DNA from 2 places in the Neobacillus sp. MER 74 genome. Region 1 is predicted to be linked to the other one. Evidence: a T-box and tRNA genes for the amino acid it is inferred to sense, from the RefSeq annotation. Region 1 holds a T-box; the other holds one or more tRNA genes.
What was found. The T-box of region 1 lies ahead of serS (serine--tRNA ligase). A T-box ahead of a tRNA ligase gene usually reads a tRNA of that ligase, here a tRNA-Ser.

Region 1 (5,379 bases):
TTCAGTCATATGGAATTGATCTAAGATGGTTTCGGGCACATGAAATTGTTGATGGTCGGACTCTACCTTAATGAATGTCCTTTTCCCCTCAAGTAAAAAGAATAATTCATCAAGCTCTGGTATAAGCTTAAGTAATTCCTCCATTATGACTTTTTCCCCTTCCAATTGTTTCATGTGAAACAATTTTTCAGAGATGAAGGGGAAAAGTCCATTTTTTTGAAGTTTCACTTCATCCTGGAAGAATTGATAATTTTGTTTCTTTCTTTTCCTTGTTGAGACACCATGAGCCAAAACAGCCGTTGTTTCGGGATAAGCAGGATCTATTGTTAATATACATGCCTTAATTAAATGGACAAGACCATAAAAAAGTAAAATTGGTTTAATAATAAGTGGAGAACTGCTGGCTTGTTGATAATAAATTTGCCCATGTTCCAGATAATATAAAAATGGATAACAGTTTTCATAGCTTTTTTGCTCTGGATTCTCGATATTCCGTTTTTGATAACAACTTTTTAAAAATTGCTGGCAATATTCTGCCGAAAAGAAACAAGAGAAGCTTTTCCAATCTTTATATTGAATACCCAAGACTATATCACCTTTTTCAGAAGAATCAGACTAATATTTATTCCTTGACAGTATTTTATCCAATTGATAACCTACAAATAATATTTTTTTTCCTGGGGGCCTGAAAAATGTGGGAAAGTAAGTTTGTAAAAGAAGGTTTAACGTTTGATGATGTTTTATTAATTCCTGGTAAATCAGAAGTATTGCCTAGAGATGTAAATCTGCAAGTAGAACTATCGCCAAGTGTAAAGCTAAATATTCCTATCATAAGTGCTGGGATGGACACAGTAACAGAATCTGAAATGGCCATATCAATGGCTCGGCAAGGCGGCTTAGGGATTATTCATAAGAATATGACGATTGAGCAGCAAGCAGAGCAAGTGGAGAAGGTAAAGAGATCAGAAAGCGGGGTTATTACTGATCCATTTTTCCTAACTCCTGAGCATCAAGTGTATGATGCGGAGCATTTAATGGGAAAATATCGTATTTCCGGCGTACCAATTGTTAATAACTTAGAGGAACAAAAGCTTATCGGGATTATCACCAATAGGGATCTTCGCTTTATCCAAGATTATTCATTTAAAATTTCCGACGTTATGACTAAGGAGAATCTTGTGACGGCCCCAGTTGGAACGACATTAAAAGAGGCAGAGAAAATTCTACAGCGTTACAAGATAGAAAAACTACCGCTTGTTAATGAGCAGGGTGAGTTAAAAGGATTAATCACAATTAAGGATATCGAAAAGGTGATTGAATTTCCAAACTCTGCGAAAGACAGTCAAGGACGTTTATTGGCTGGAGCTGCGGTTGGAGTAACGAGCGATACGATGAAACGAGTAGAAGCTCTTGTAAAAGCCAATGTGGATGTAATTGTGCTTGATACAGCCCATGGACATTCCAAAGGTGTCCTCGATATGGTAAAGGAAATTAGAGCTGCTCATCCAAAACTCACGATTATTGCTGGGAACGTGGCAACAGCTGAAGGAACCAAAGCCTTAATAGAAGCTGGTGCCGATGTGGTCAAAGTAGGAATTGGACCTGGTTCGATTTGTACAACAAGGGTCGTTGCCGGTGTAGGTGTTCCACAAATTACAGCCGTTTATGATTGTGCAGGAGAAGCGATGAAGCATGGCAAGACAATCATTGCCGATGGCGGCATCAAATACTCAGGGGATATCGTCAAAGCTCTTGCAGCAGGCGGATATGCCGTTATGCTGGGCAGCTTATTGGCGGGGGTAACCGAGAGTCCAGGAGAGACGGAAATTTTCCAAGGACGCCGCTTTAAAGTGTATCGCGGGATGGGTTCAGTGGCTGCGATGGAAAAAGGATCAAAAGACCGTTATTTCCAAGAAGATAATAAAAAGTTCGTACCAGAAGGAATTGAAGGACGGATTCCTTATAAAGGGCCTTTAGCAGAGACTGTATATCAACTTATCGGCGGACTCAGATCCGGAATGGGTTATTGCGGAACCAAAGATCTAGAGGAATTAAGAACAAAAGCACAATTTATTAAAATGACAGGTGCGGGATTAAGAGAGAGTCATCCACATGATGTTCAAATCACAAAAGAGGCTCCGAATTACTCTCTATAACAACAAGACAGAGAAGCGATGACTTCTCTGTTTTTTATGTAAAAATACCTAGAAACTGAAAAAAATAGCCATAAGATGGTTCATAGCTCCGTCTATGATTTGCTATTGACTTATGTTAAAATAACCAAGGTGTATAAATTCATGGAGGGCGTTAAAGTGAACAAACATTTTTATCAGAAATGTATGGCCAGTGCGCTGGCACTTATTTTATTTTTTGGACTATTTGCTGGTGTTGATATAGCGAAGGCGGATGCAGCATTAAATGTGAATGCAGACGGAGCTATTTTAGTTGATGGACAAACAGGTAAGGTTTTATATGCAAAGAATGCTGACAGTCCATTAGGGATTGCCAGTATGACAAAGATGATGACGGAGTATCTTTTACTAGATGCCGTGAAGCACGGTAAGGTCAAATGGGATCAGGAATATACGGTAAGTGAACTAGTTTATAAGATTTCACAGCCAACGGGTTTATCGAATGTCCCTTTACGCCTTGGTGAAAAATATAATGTTCGAGAATTATATGAAGCGATGGCTATTTATTCTGCTAATGGGACAACCATTGCACTTGCTGAAGTCATTGCCGGTTCGGAAACGAATTTTGTCAAGTTGATGAATGAAAAAGCAAAGAAACTTGGATTAAAAAATAGTAAATTTGTGAATTCTACTGGCTTAAATAATAAGGATTATAATGGTGAGCAACCAGAAGGAACTGGTGCTGAAGAAGAAAATGTGATGTCTCCTCGTGACGTGGCTACATTAGCCTATCATCTCATTAATGATTATCCAGATGTTCTAAAAACAGCGAGCACGCCTAAAAAGGTATTTCGTGAAGGTACAGATGATAGAATTGTAATGCAAAACTGGAACTGGATGCTGCCAACATTAGTATATGGATATGAAGGTATGGATGGGCTCAAAACCGGTACAACTGATTTTGCAGGATACTGCTTTACAGGGACAGCGAGCAGAGATGGAAAACGATTTATTACCGTTGTCCAAAATGCAAAAGATGATAGCGGAAAAAATGATGGTTATAAAGCGCGTTTCGGTGAAACGAAAAAAATGCTAGATTATGCTTTTACAAATTATGCAAAGGAAGAAATTACTCCTAAGCATTACCAAGTAAAAGGTCAAAAAACGGTTCCTGTTACAAAAGGAAAAGAAGACCAGGTTAAAATCTATACAAAATCAGCCATTAGCATGATGATTCCAAATGGCAGCAAGCAAGACTACAAACCAGTCTTAGTCCTTGATAAAAAGAAATTGACGAAAGATGGTAAGCTAACAGCACCAATTAAGAAGGGTGAAAAAGTTGGTTATGTAACCATCGCACCAAAAAATGGTGAAAAGGTTAGTTTCTTAACTTCAGAGGGTCAACAATCGATTAAGGTTGATGTGATCGCTGCACAAGATGTAGAAAAATCAAACTGGTTTGTGTTAATGATGAAAGGCATTGGTAACTTTTTTGGAGATGTTTTTCATGGGATTTCCTCTACTGTTAAGGGATGGTTTTAATTTATATTTTAACGAAAGCTAAGCAAAAACAATTTGTTTAAATTGGTTGCTTTTGGATAATATATATAGTAAATTAATAAATACAAAATCATAAATAATGATCAAAGCAATGAGAGGAACTAGTAACAAGAGACTCATTCTACAAGAGAGCCGGTGGCTGGTGTGAACCGGTGGATGAAACTTGTGAATCCCTCCTCGAGCAAGGTGCGGAACATCTCATCCTGAGATCAGTAAGTACTTTCGGTAGAAACCGTTAACGTTTTTTGAGGTGGACAGTTTATTCTGTCAACCAGGGTGGTATCGCGAGTAACTCTCGTCCCTGTTTTAGGGGCGGGAGTTTTTTGTTTTTTATGTGGTAATGCGAACCGCACGGCATGGTCTAAAATAATAAAATGAGTAAAAAGGAGTGCCATATTTATGTTAGATATTAAAGTGTTACGAGCTGATTTTGCAGAAGTAAAAGAAAAACTTCAAAAGCGGGGGGAAGATTTATCTGCTCTCGATCAATTTGAAGAACTAGACCAAAGAAGACGCGAATTGATTGTCGAAACAGAAAAATTAAAAAGCCGCCGCAATGAGGTATCACAGCAGGTTGCATCTTTAAAGCGAGAAAAGCAGGATGCTGACCATTTGATCAAGGAAATGCGCGAGGTGGGTGACAAGATTAAAACGTTTGATGATGAATTACGTGTAGTAGAAGAGTCATTAGAACTTTTGATGTTGAGCATCCCGAATATCCCGCATGAAAGTGTTCCAGTGGGCGAAACTGAGGATGATAATATCGAAATACGACAATGGGGCAAGGTGCGCGAGTTTGAATTTGAAGCCAAACCGCATTGGGACGTTGCCGATCAACTAGGAATTCTTGATTTTGAAAGAGCCGGGAAGGTAACAGGTAGCCGCTTTGTCTTTTATAAAGGACTAGGTGCTCGTTTAGAGCGTGCGTTAATGAGCTTTATGTTAGATCTTCATGTCGATGAGCATGGCTATACAGAAATATTGCCGCCGTATTTAGTCAACCGGGCGAGTATGACTGGAACAGGCCAGCTTCCTAAGTTTGAAGAAGATGCGTTTTTGATTGAAAACGAAGATTACTTCTTGATTCCGACAGCGGAAGTTCCTGTAACTAATCTTCATCGCGATGAAATATTAAGTGCTGAAGCCCTGCCGATCCGCTTTGCTGCTTACAGTGCATGTTTCCGTTCTGAGGCTGGCTCTGCGGGCCGTGATACACGCGGTTTGATTCGTCAGCATCAATTTAATAAGGTAGAACTTGTGAAGTTTGTTAAGCCTGAGGATTCTTACGATGAGCTTGAAAAGCTGACACGAGATGCAGAAAAGGTATTACAATTACTTGAGCTGCCATACCGTGTGCTAAGCATGTGCACGGGTGACCTCGGCTTTACCGCTGCGAAGAAGTATGATATTGAAGTTTGGATTCCAAGCTATGGAACGTATCGCGAAATTTCTTCTTGCAGTAACTTCGAAGCCTTCCAGGCAAGACGGGCAAACATTCGTTTCCGCCGCGAACCAAAGGCAAAGCCGGAGCACGTTCACACCCTCAATGGTTCTGGCCTTGCGATTGGCCGTACGGTCGCCGCCATCTTAGAGAATTACCAACAAGCCGATGGCAGTGTCGTGATTCCAACCGTACTGCGTCCATATATGGGCAACCGTGAAGTCATAGCACCAATGTAAAATCACA
Region 2 (8,463 bases), on a different contig from region 1:
AACCCCTGCGTCATCGAAAATCTTTTTATTGTAATACAGTCCGACCGAGTCGATGAAATAAGGAGCCGCAAAAAGCTTTCCTTCATACGTATATAAATCTACAACGGCAGGGAAATAATTTTCCTTTTTATACTCACTATCTTTTTTAATAAAAGGTTCTAGATCTTTGATAAATCCTGAGGAAGTATATTGATAGAAGTTCGGTCCATTCATCCAGAAAACATCCGGACCTTTTCCGCCTCCGATACTAGTTTTCAGCTTGGTCCAATAATCCTCCCAAGGTGTGTAGGTAACATTGACCTTCATATCTGGATGCTGCTTCTTAAATGCTTCGATTGATTTATCTACCGCAGGACTGACATTTTTATCCCATAAAGCTACTTCAAGCGTCTTCTTTTCTTTCCCGCTGCTCTGTGTGTTTGAGCAGGCAGACATAGCAACAATGGCAATGATTAACAATAGGTGAACTAGTAACCTCAACTTTTTCATTTTTTATCCCCCTCGCATCATTTGGTCCTTATGAAACTATTAAAGATGATAAAACCAGAAGTTTATCACAATTATCAGCGGTTTCATGTTGTCGTTTAGCGACTACATATCACAGATGTAGAAAGTTTTTTACTTTTCTCCATCACCCCCTAAAATGCGCCTCTATCCGCGTCTAAATGGTAAATTGATATTTTTCTTGTAAGATGATCGCTGCGGCCCCGAGCATTTCGAACTCGGCTCCAAGGGAGGTTGGCTGAATATTGACCTCTTCTTTCAGAATCGGGATCACCTTCTTACTTACACAGCTTTTGAGCAAGTCTACAAATAAATCACTTTCCTGTACGATTTCACCGCTAAGAATGATGACTTCTGGGTTGAGGAGATGAATGGTATTAATAATACCTGAGGCAAGATGTGACACGATTTCGTCCAAAATTTGCAGACATAAAGGATCTCCCTCTTTTAATGCTTGTACAAATACTGCTGGCGTAATCCGATTCAGATCCTCTCCTACCAGATCCTTGATCATGGTTTCCTTCCCTCGGCTCATCAGGGCTGTCACAATTTTGGAGTAAATGGCAGGCCAATTCACATAATTCTCTAAGCAGCCTTCATTGCCGCATTCACATTTTTGGCCACCCTTCACAATGCTGGTATGACCAAGCTCACCTGCACTGCCTTTATATCCTCTGATAATTTTTCCATTCAGCATGATTCCTGATCCTACGCCATCACCAATGGTGATATAAACTAAATCTTTATACTGACCGAAGGAACCGAAGTAATTTTCTGCCAAAACAAAGGCATTGGTATCATTGTCTAAATAAGTCGGCAGACCAAATCGTTGTTCCACCATTTTCTTTAAAGGAATATCATAGAGTTTTAGTTTGGTATTGTAGGAAATAATTCCCCTTCTTGCATCCACAATCCCCGGTGTGATAATAGAGATTCCCTCACAATCCTCGAGATTTTCCATTGAGTGGAGAAACTGTTGGATAATTGTTAAGGTCAGGTTAATGATTTCTTCCCCTTGTTGATAATTGGTCGAATGGATTTCCTTGCGTAAAATGTTCCCTTCCAAATTCATCTCTGAAATTTTAATAAACGAATTTGAAATCGACACGCCAATGATGTACTTTGTATTGGGATCGAACCGAAGCAATACTGGCTTTCTTCCTCCATTGGAAGTACCAATCCCATCTTCCCGCACAACCCCTTCATTTATAAGTTCGTTTACTGCGGAAGTGACTGTGGTTGGACTTATGTTAATTAATTTGGCAATGTCACTTCTCGAAATCGGTCCATGTTTTCGGATCGTGTCCAAAATGATTGACCTATTCAATTCTTGCATTAGTTTTAAATCGCCTGTTCTCCGCATTCCCTACACCTCTGACTTTCTTTTTCCAGTGTCTTTATAAAGTTTGTCAAAATTTTTGCAGAAATTACACTGATAATTGGTAAATTTATAGAAAATATGGTGAGGATACTTTTTCCAGTGTCTTTATTAAGTATATTAAAGGCTGCCTCTCCAAATGTAAACACTTACATTTCTGAAAATATAAAATATTATAAAAATAGGAAAAATCTCCTAATCAAATAATTCCTATATTTTAGCTACTTAATGACCTTTAAAAGCAAATAAGGAAAAGGAGACACATCCGAGGTTGAACAAAGAAGCGTTCTCCTTTCAATTATGTTAGTAAATGATTTGGAAGTAGATCGCTTGATATCAAATTATTTGTACTGCAGCCTGTTATCACAATAAAAATGAAACTAATTATGATAAACGTAAATTTTTTCATTACTACCCACCCTTTCTATAATGTTATTTTGTTAAAATAAAAGTAGTCCCCTTCCATTTAAAATTATCATCATGGATCCCCATTTTTATATTGTTTGGAAGGGCTATATGATAGCGAAGTCTAATTTTAATTTTTTCGTACTCAGCTTAAATGCACTAGGATTAAAGTCCAAAGGAAAAAAGAAGGATTTACTTTCCACCTTCATTTCATAAAAATAAAATATAGAAGATTTTGAAAGGTCGTGTCGATAAGATGCTTTATATAAGGGATATTGAGAAAATAATTGAGGATACATTACAAGAGCACAACATAACAATTGATTATGAATTTAACAATACCCTGCCCGCACCAATGAGTTTTAATATATCTACGAATATGCTTAAATTTAACTACTTAAAAATTAATGGATACATAGCGAATATTAACTTCAAAATTAAGGAGACCGATGAAGACTGTGTTAAACTGATTCTCTATCGTCAGCTTGGTTATCATTTAGCGCTTAAGAACAACAAACATGATTTACGGGTGTTAAAGTATTTTAAGGAGGATGAAAAAGCAGAATTTCTTGCGAAAATCGAAAACAATGCCTGGGATTTTGGAAGAACGCTGGTACCAGAAAAATTGGTACCTTCCTATGATAAAGTTCGTGAATTAGATAAAGAGCTATTAAAAAGTTATTAAACACGTGTAAAACATAAAAAAAGTAATGGGGGTCAGAGCTCCATTACTTTTTTTTTATACTCTCTTTGCAAAAATTAGCCTCCACCCTTCATAAAGCGAAGGAGTTTGCAATCTTTCATGATGGAGATTTATAAAATCAGAAAAACAGTTCCTATTGTAATGATAATTCCACCTATTATTGTATTCTTTGTTGCTTTTTCTTTTAATATAACAAAACCCAAGATCATGGTTATTACCACACTAAACTTATCAATTGGAGCAACCACAGACGCTTTACCAATGGATAGAGCAGCGAAATAACATAACCAGGATAATCCTGTCGCTACACCTGATAAAATTAAAAAGAGATAACTTTTCTTTGAAATTTGTTTCATGTCCTTATGTTTTCCTTGAAAAAACACGATCGCCCAGGCAAATATGAAAATAACGATTGTTCTCAAAAAGGTAGCAACATTAGAATCGACATCTTCTATCCCTATTTTCGCTAAAATGGTTGTTAATGCTGCAAATATTGCACCGAAAATAGCATAGATTATGTAAGTATGTGAACCAGTAAATCGTTTCTTCTCTTCATTTTTTCCAATTAAAGTAAAAGTACCAATAGCAATAAGGGCTCCCCCTGCAATAATATTGGGGACAGCTTCCTCACCTAAGACTAAAATAGATAATAGGATGGTTAATACCACACTTGATTTATCGATAGGAACAACTTTGGAAACGTCCCCTAATGCAAGTGCTTTAAAGAAAAACAACCATGATAACCCAGTCGAAACTCCTGATAGTAAAATAAATGTCAGTGCTTTATTAGAAATCAGCGAGAGTGTGTGAAGCTGCCCCGTAATTAGAACAACGATATAAGCCATTATTAATACAATGACGGTTCTTATCGCTGTGGCTAAGTTGGAATTTACATTTCCCATACCCATTTTAGCTAAAATGCTAGTTAAGGAAGCAAATAAAGCTGCTAACAGTGCTAGAATTACACTCATATTTTCACCTTCTTTTCGCTCGGTTTTTTTTACGATTTTTTAAGCAAAAGCTGCATTATAAGGTTGATCATAGCAGATATAACATTCGGTTCAAATTGTTTAGAAAAACAAATAAGGAAAAGTATACCATTATGATTATTGGTAACCCCTTTTCTTATTCATTTGTTCTATTACTTTACACGGCCAATTAAGATCTGGCTGTTCCTCAATGGAGATTAAACCTCTTTCCGCGATATAGAGATACAAAGCAATTGATATATCGATTATTTTTTACGATATATATTATTATAATTAAAATAGATCTAACATATAGGCAATAACCAATAGTGAATGCACCGTTGTTCTTATCAATCAGATGTATTCAGAGTTTCATTAAAAATAAAGAGCTACCCATATAGATAGCTCCTTTCGTTATTATAGAATTGTGTCTTTCATAATGGTGTACATCCCTTTTACTGTCTCATCAATGTCATCTCGGGACATCCTTATCGCTTTTTCTGAACGGGCGTAACCAATTTCTGATTTTCCTGCTTCGAGGCCTTTAAATATTGCATCGGCAAATTCATCGACAGGAGTGCCAAAGGTATGCAGGCCAACCCCGCCTAAATCGGTATTCACTGCCGGCGGCGCAACTTCGACCACCTCAATGGCCGTATCTTCCAGCTGATGCCGTAAACTCATTGTAAATGAATGAACCGCCGCTTTCGTAGCTGAATAAATCGGGGCGATCGCCATTGGAGTAAAGGCTAAACCAGATGATACATTGAGGATAGCTCCATAGTCTTTTTTAGCGAAATACGGGGCAAAAAGCAGGCAAAAATGGAATGGCGCCTCGATGTTGGAGGCTATTTCTTGACTGTAATAGCTCCAATCTTCCATTACGTTCGTTTTAAGAACATGGTAACGCTGCTGAATGCCCGCATTGTTAACAAGCACGTTCACATCGGGGTGCTCGCTTGTAACCCAGTTGAACAAAGCAATCCGATCAGATTCTTTGGTGACATCACAAACGCGTGTGATCAGTTCAGGATATTTATCCTTTGCTTCCTGGAGCTTTGTTTCACGTCTGCCGCAAACAATGACCTTATTGCCTGCTTTTATGAATCTCTCTGCAAAAGCCAACCCTATTCCTGCTGCCCCGCCAGTAATCAGTACTGTATTTCCCAAAAGTTTCATCCTATCCCTCTTTCGTTGAACATTTAGCAATTCCTCATCAGTTTTTACCTTTATTCAAACTGTTTCTCAAAATTATGTTTTTTCAACAAACGATCTTTCACTACTGCTACATTACTTTCCACTTACGCATGTGATAAATATATTTTGTCCTAAACAAACCTAAGCATGTCTCTTATTTGAGGGATACGCATTGCACATAGAGGTTTTGAATTCCTTTATATTTTGCATGAAACCCTAATAAATTTTTCAGAGGTAACTAATTATTATGTCGTTTGTTAACTTCAATTGTAATGAACTCCGGCAAATAGTTAGGAGTACATCCTTTTGATACTTTTTCATCTTTGTAAAGACCCGTTTTTTCACCAAGTTTAATACAACGTTCACGATTCTTTTCATCATAAACGCCTATCCAGCCTGTGGTGAAATTCATAGCCCATTGAACTTCTGGTTCTTCCTGCGTGATATTAGCTTCTATTGCAGATAGCAAGTATGCGGTGTTATCAGGCGGTGTTTGTCCAGTCCATCTCAATCGCCCTTGATAATACCAGAAAGCTCGCCTTTGAAGTGCAGATGGACTATTTTGCCATGACTCCATCAATGCAATTTTCTTCTTGTCTTTGGTGAGCTGATTAGCCATTAACCATTCCATTAAGTTATTTCGCTCATCAAAAGTGTGAGTCTGCATATCCTTATCAAGCTTATTTAGCACATCTTGTGAAAGAATTTTTTTGTCCATAATTAAGATTGCTAATAGTCTGGGCAAAAACTCTTCGGTTGACCAAAGTTCCATAGCTAGTTCGTGATCTTTTTTTATGTCCTTCGCGATTTTTCGTAAGTCGCCAAGCTTAGTTTTACTATGGATCTGAGATAGAATGTTTTCTGCTTTTGAAGAGCGTTTTATTTCTGTACCATTATTTTCATTCATTTTATACAACTCCTTTATTAAAGCTTTCTACACCTATAATAGAAGAGCAGCCATCTCTAATACAATAATACCATTTACTTCCTTTTAATTGGATACGAAAAGAGCATTCCTTTTTAAAGATTATATTCTAAAAACCAAAAAATACTGTTGCAGCGTTAGTGTAAGTAGTGAGTAGTGGTTTCACAACTTTTTATAACAAATTGTTAAAAAAAAACGCTAAACCCCATATTAAAATGGAATTTAGCGTTTTGAGCTTTTTAGGATTATGTACTAGCCCACACAATTTCACTAGTTATGGCTGCTGCGTTCCCGCCCTGACCAGTTTCCTAGTGTCTTTGTTGGACTAAACTCCGCAGGTAGGACTCGAACCTACGACCGATCGGTTAAATGCCGAATGGACTGCCACTTACCTACTGCGGTATAAAAAGGTTGTTGTTTTAGTGGAAATGACGGGAGTTGAACCCGTGTGCAAAGATCTTGGCACTTATACTTCTACGAGTGTAGTCAGTAGAATTGATTTCACTTACTTCGTTAGCCTACTGACAGGCATGGAAGCAGCTAGTCTGGTTCGTCTCTTCCTTCATCCTCAGACGGTGGAATCCGGCGTAGTCCACTTAGAATGAGTCCCTTACCCTACCACATGGACAATGGAGGGAGGAACCGCGATCGACTGTTATTAGGCAGCGAAAGCGAAGTTGTTGTTTTGTTTGCCAGTTATAGGCTTTATCGTTTTTACGAGGCCGAATCCCTCGACTCGCCATATAAGCTCAAACAATCCCTGTCGATACCAAGACATCCCCATAATATAATGGCAGAGAAGAAGGGATTTGAACCCTCGCGCCGGTTACCCGACCTACACCCTTAGCAGGGGCGCCTCTTCAGCCGCTTGAGTACTTCTCTGTAATAAAAGTTTCGCGTCAGTTGAGTTAAGAACTTACAAGACAAATATATCATCGATTCCATTTGGAAGATAGATGTAAATTTTGGTAGTTCAAAAGACCTATTTTTACCGATTACCGAAATCCATTCAACATATCCCGGTAGGTAACAGCTGCTGGCGGGACAGGTGGTGGAGGAATGAATGGAACTACTATGGGTTGATACCACGGATGGTAGTGATGCAAAATAATGTAGTACATTACTATCCTCCTTTCACTTAAAGTCAAAGTAGTCTATGAGCGTTCACTTAAATAAGATTGGATGGAAGCCTAACTTTATCATTTAATACTTAGCAACCAAAAGGCAATCCCCTTTCGACTGTTATTTAAACTTCATTTTATATTCAGCCAGGAATGTTGCTCCTGCTTCAAGCTTATTCACACCCAGCTTTTCCTTCATGTTCCCAGATGTATGATACGTATCTGCAATTCCGTACCAAGGCTCTATGCAAACAAACGGCGCGATTGTATCAGTAGTGTCATTATATTTCGACCAAATTCCAACAAACGGGAATTTTTCGAACCATACTTCGATTCCATGACCTGATTTTTTAGACTCCAATGTAATTTGATCAATATTGCTGTAGACGAGAGCATCATGGGCAAATAAGGAGGGCGTGAGCTGCATCGTTGAAATATCACTTGCATTTCCTCTTTCGTGGATCAGAGAATCCTTTAGCTCGTATTCCATAACATTGTTATTTGCTGCAGGAGTAAAATGTAAACGGTAATCCTCAATGGTTTCATTTTCTACAAGCGGAATCTTAAATGCAGGATGAGCACCAATGGAAAAATACATTTCTTCCTTGTTTTCATTCACGATTTCCCACTGAACTATTAGGGAGTCTTTTTTGAGTACATAACGAATGATTGCTTTGAATTCGTAAGGATAAACTTGTTTGAAGCGTCCAGCAGACACAAACACAAATGAGACAGTTGTATCTGTCTGCTCTTCTACATCAAATTCAACGTCACGCAAAAAGCCATGTTGTGACATCTTATAGGTATGACCATCCAGTTGATACTGATCCCCTTTTAACCGTCCAACAATTGGAAACAAGACCGGAGAGACTCGACCCCAGTAAGCGTTATCCCCTGTCCACATATAGTCTAGCCCATTTTTCTTATGCTTCACTTCTCGTACTTCTGCTCCATTTATTACTATACTTACCTTTAACCAATCATTTTCAATGACAAGCATTATATTTCCCTCAATTATCATCTTTAAGATGAATCCTGTTGTAAAGTTACTCTTCTTACTACTTTGGACAATGCTCAAATAATGGCCTTGTCCAATTTTATAAAATAATATAACGATTTTTGTTTATGTAGCAAGTTTGAAATGAAATTTTATAATTAGCACTTTTCATCTGTTGAAAAATCCTATTAAAAACCTACTTACGCAGGTTGTAAGTAGGCTTTATTTTTCATTCACTGTTTTGTGTGGTATTAAAGAAATCATC

Region 2: it encodes a tRNA-Ser, which carries the amino acid that the T-box ahead of serS (serine--tRNA ligase) is inferred to sense. The anticodon was not compared.

What each region holds. Positions count from the first base shown of each region.
Region 1 is NZ_JAMAUV010000042.1:8,323-13,701, reverse strand. It holds gene M3610_RS26940 (YaaC family protein) at 1-585, opposite strand, end outside; gene guaB (IMP dehydrogenase) at 693-2,156, shown strand; gene M3610_RS26930 (D-alanyl-D-alanine carboxypeptidase family protein) at 2,298-3,674, shown strand; T-box leader at 3,775-3,998, shown strand; gene serS (serine--tRNA ligase) at 4,092-5,372, shown strand.
Region 2 is NZ_JAMAUV010000007.1:232,747-241,209, forward strand. It holds gene M3610_RS14560 (ABC transporter substrate-binding protein) at 1-489, opposite strand, end outside; gene M3610_RS14565 (ROK family transcriptional regulator) at 662-1,867, opposite strand; gene M3610_RS14570 (hypothetical protein) at 2,544-2,972, shown strand; gene M3610_RS14575 (EamA family transporter) at 3,101-3,961, opposite strand; gene M3610_RS14580 (SDR family oxidoreductase) at 4,376-5,137, opposite strand; gene M3610_RS14585 (DNA alkylation repair protein) at 5,394-6,062, opposite strand; RNA gene ffs (signal recognition particle sRNA small type) at 6,327-6,412, opposite strand; tRNA gene M3610_RS14595 (tRNA-Lys) at 6,411-6,482, opposite strand; RNA gene ssrA (transfer-messenger RNA) at 6,501-6,862, opposite strand; tRNA gene M3610_RS14605 (tRNA-Ser) at 6,872-6,962, opposite strand; gene M3610_RS28015 (hypothetical protein) at 7,076-7,201, opposite strand; gene M3610_RS14610 (aldose 1-epimerase family protein) at 7,323-8,201, opposite strand; gene M3610_RS14615 (hypothetical protein) at 8,428-8,463, opposite strand, start outside.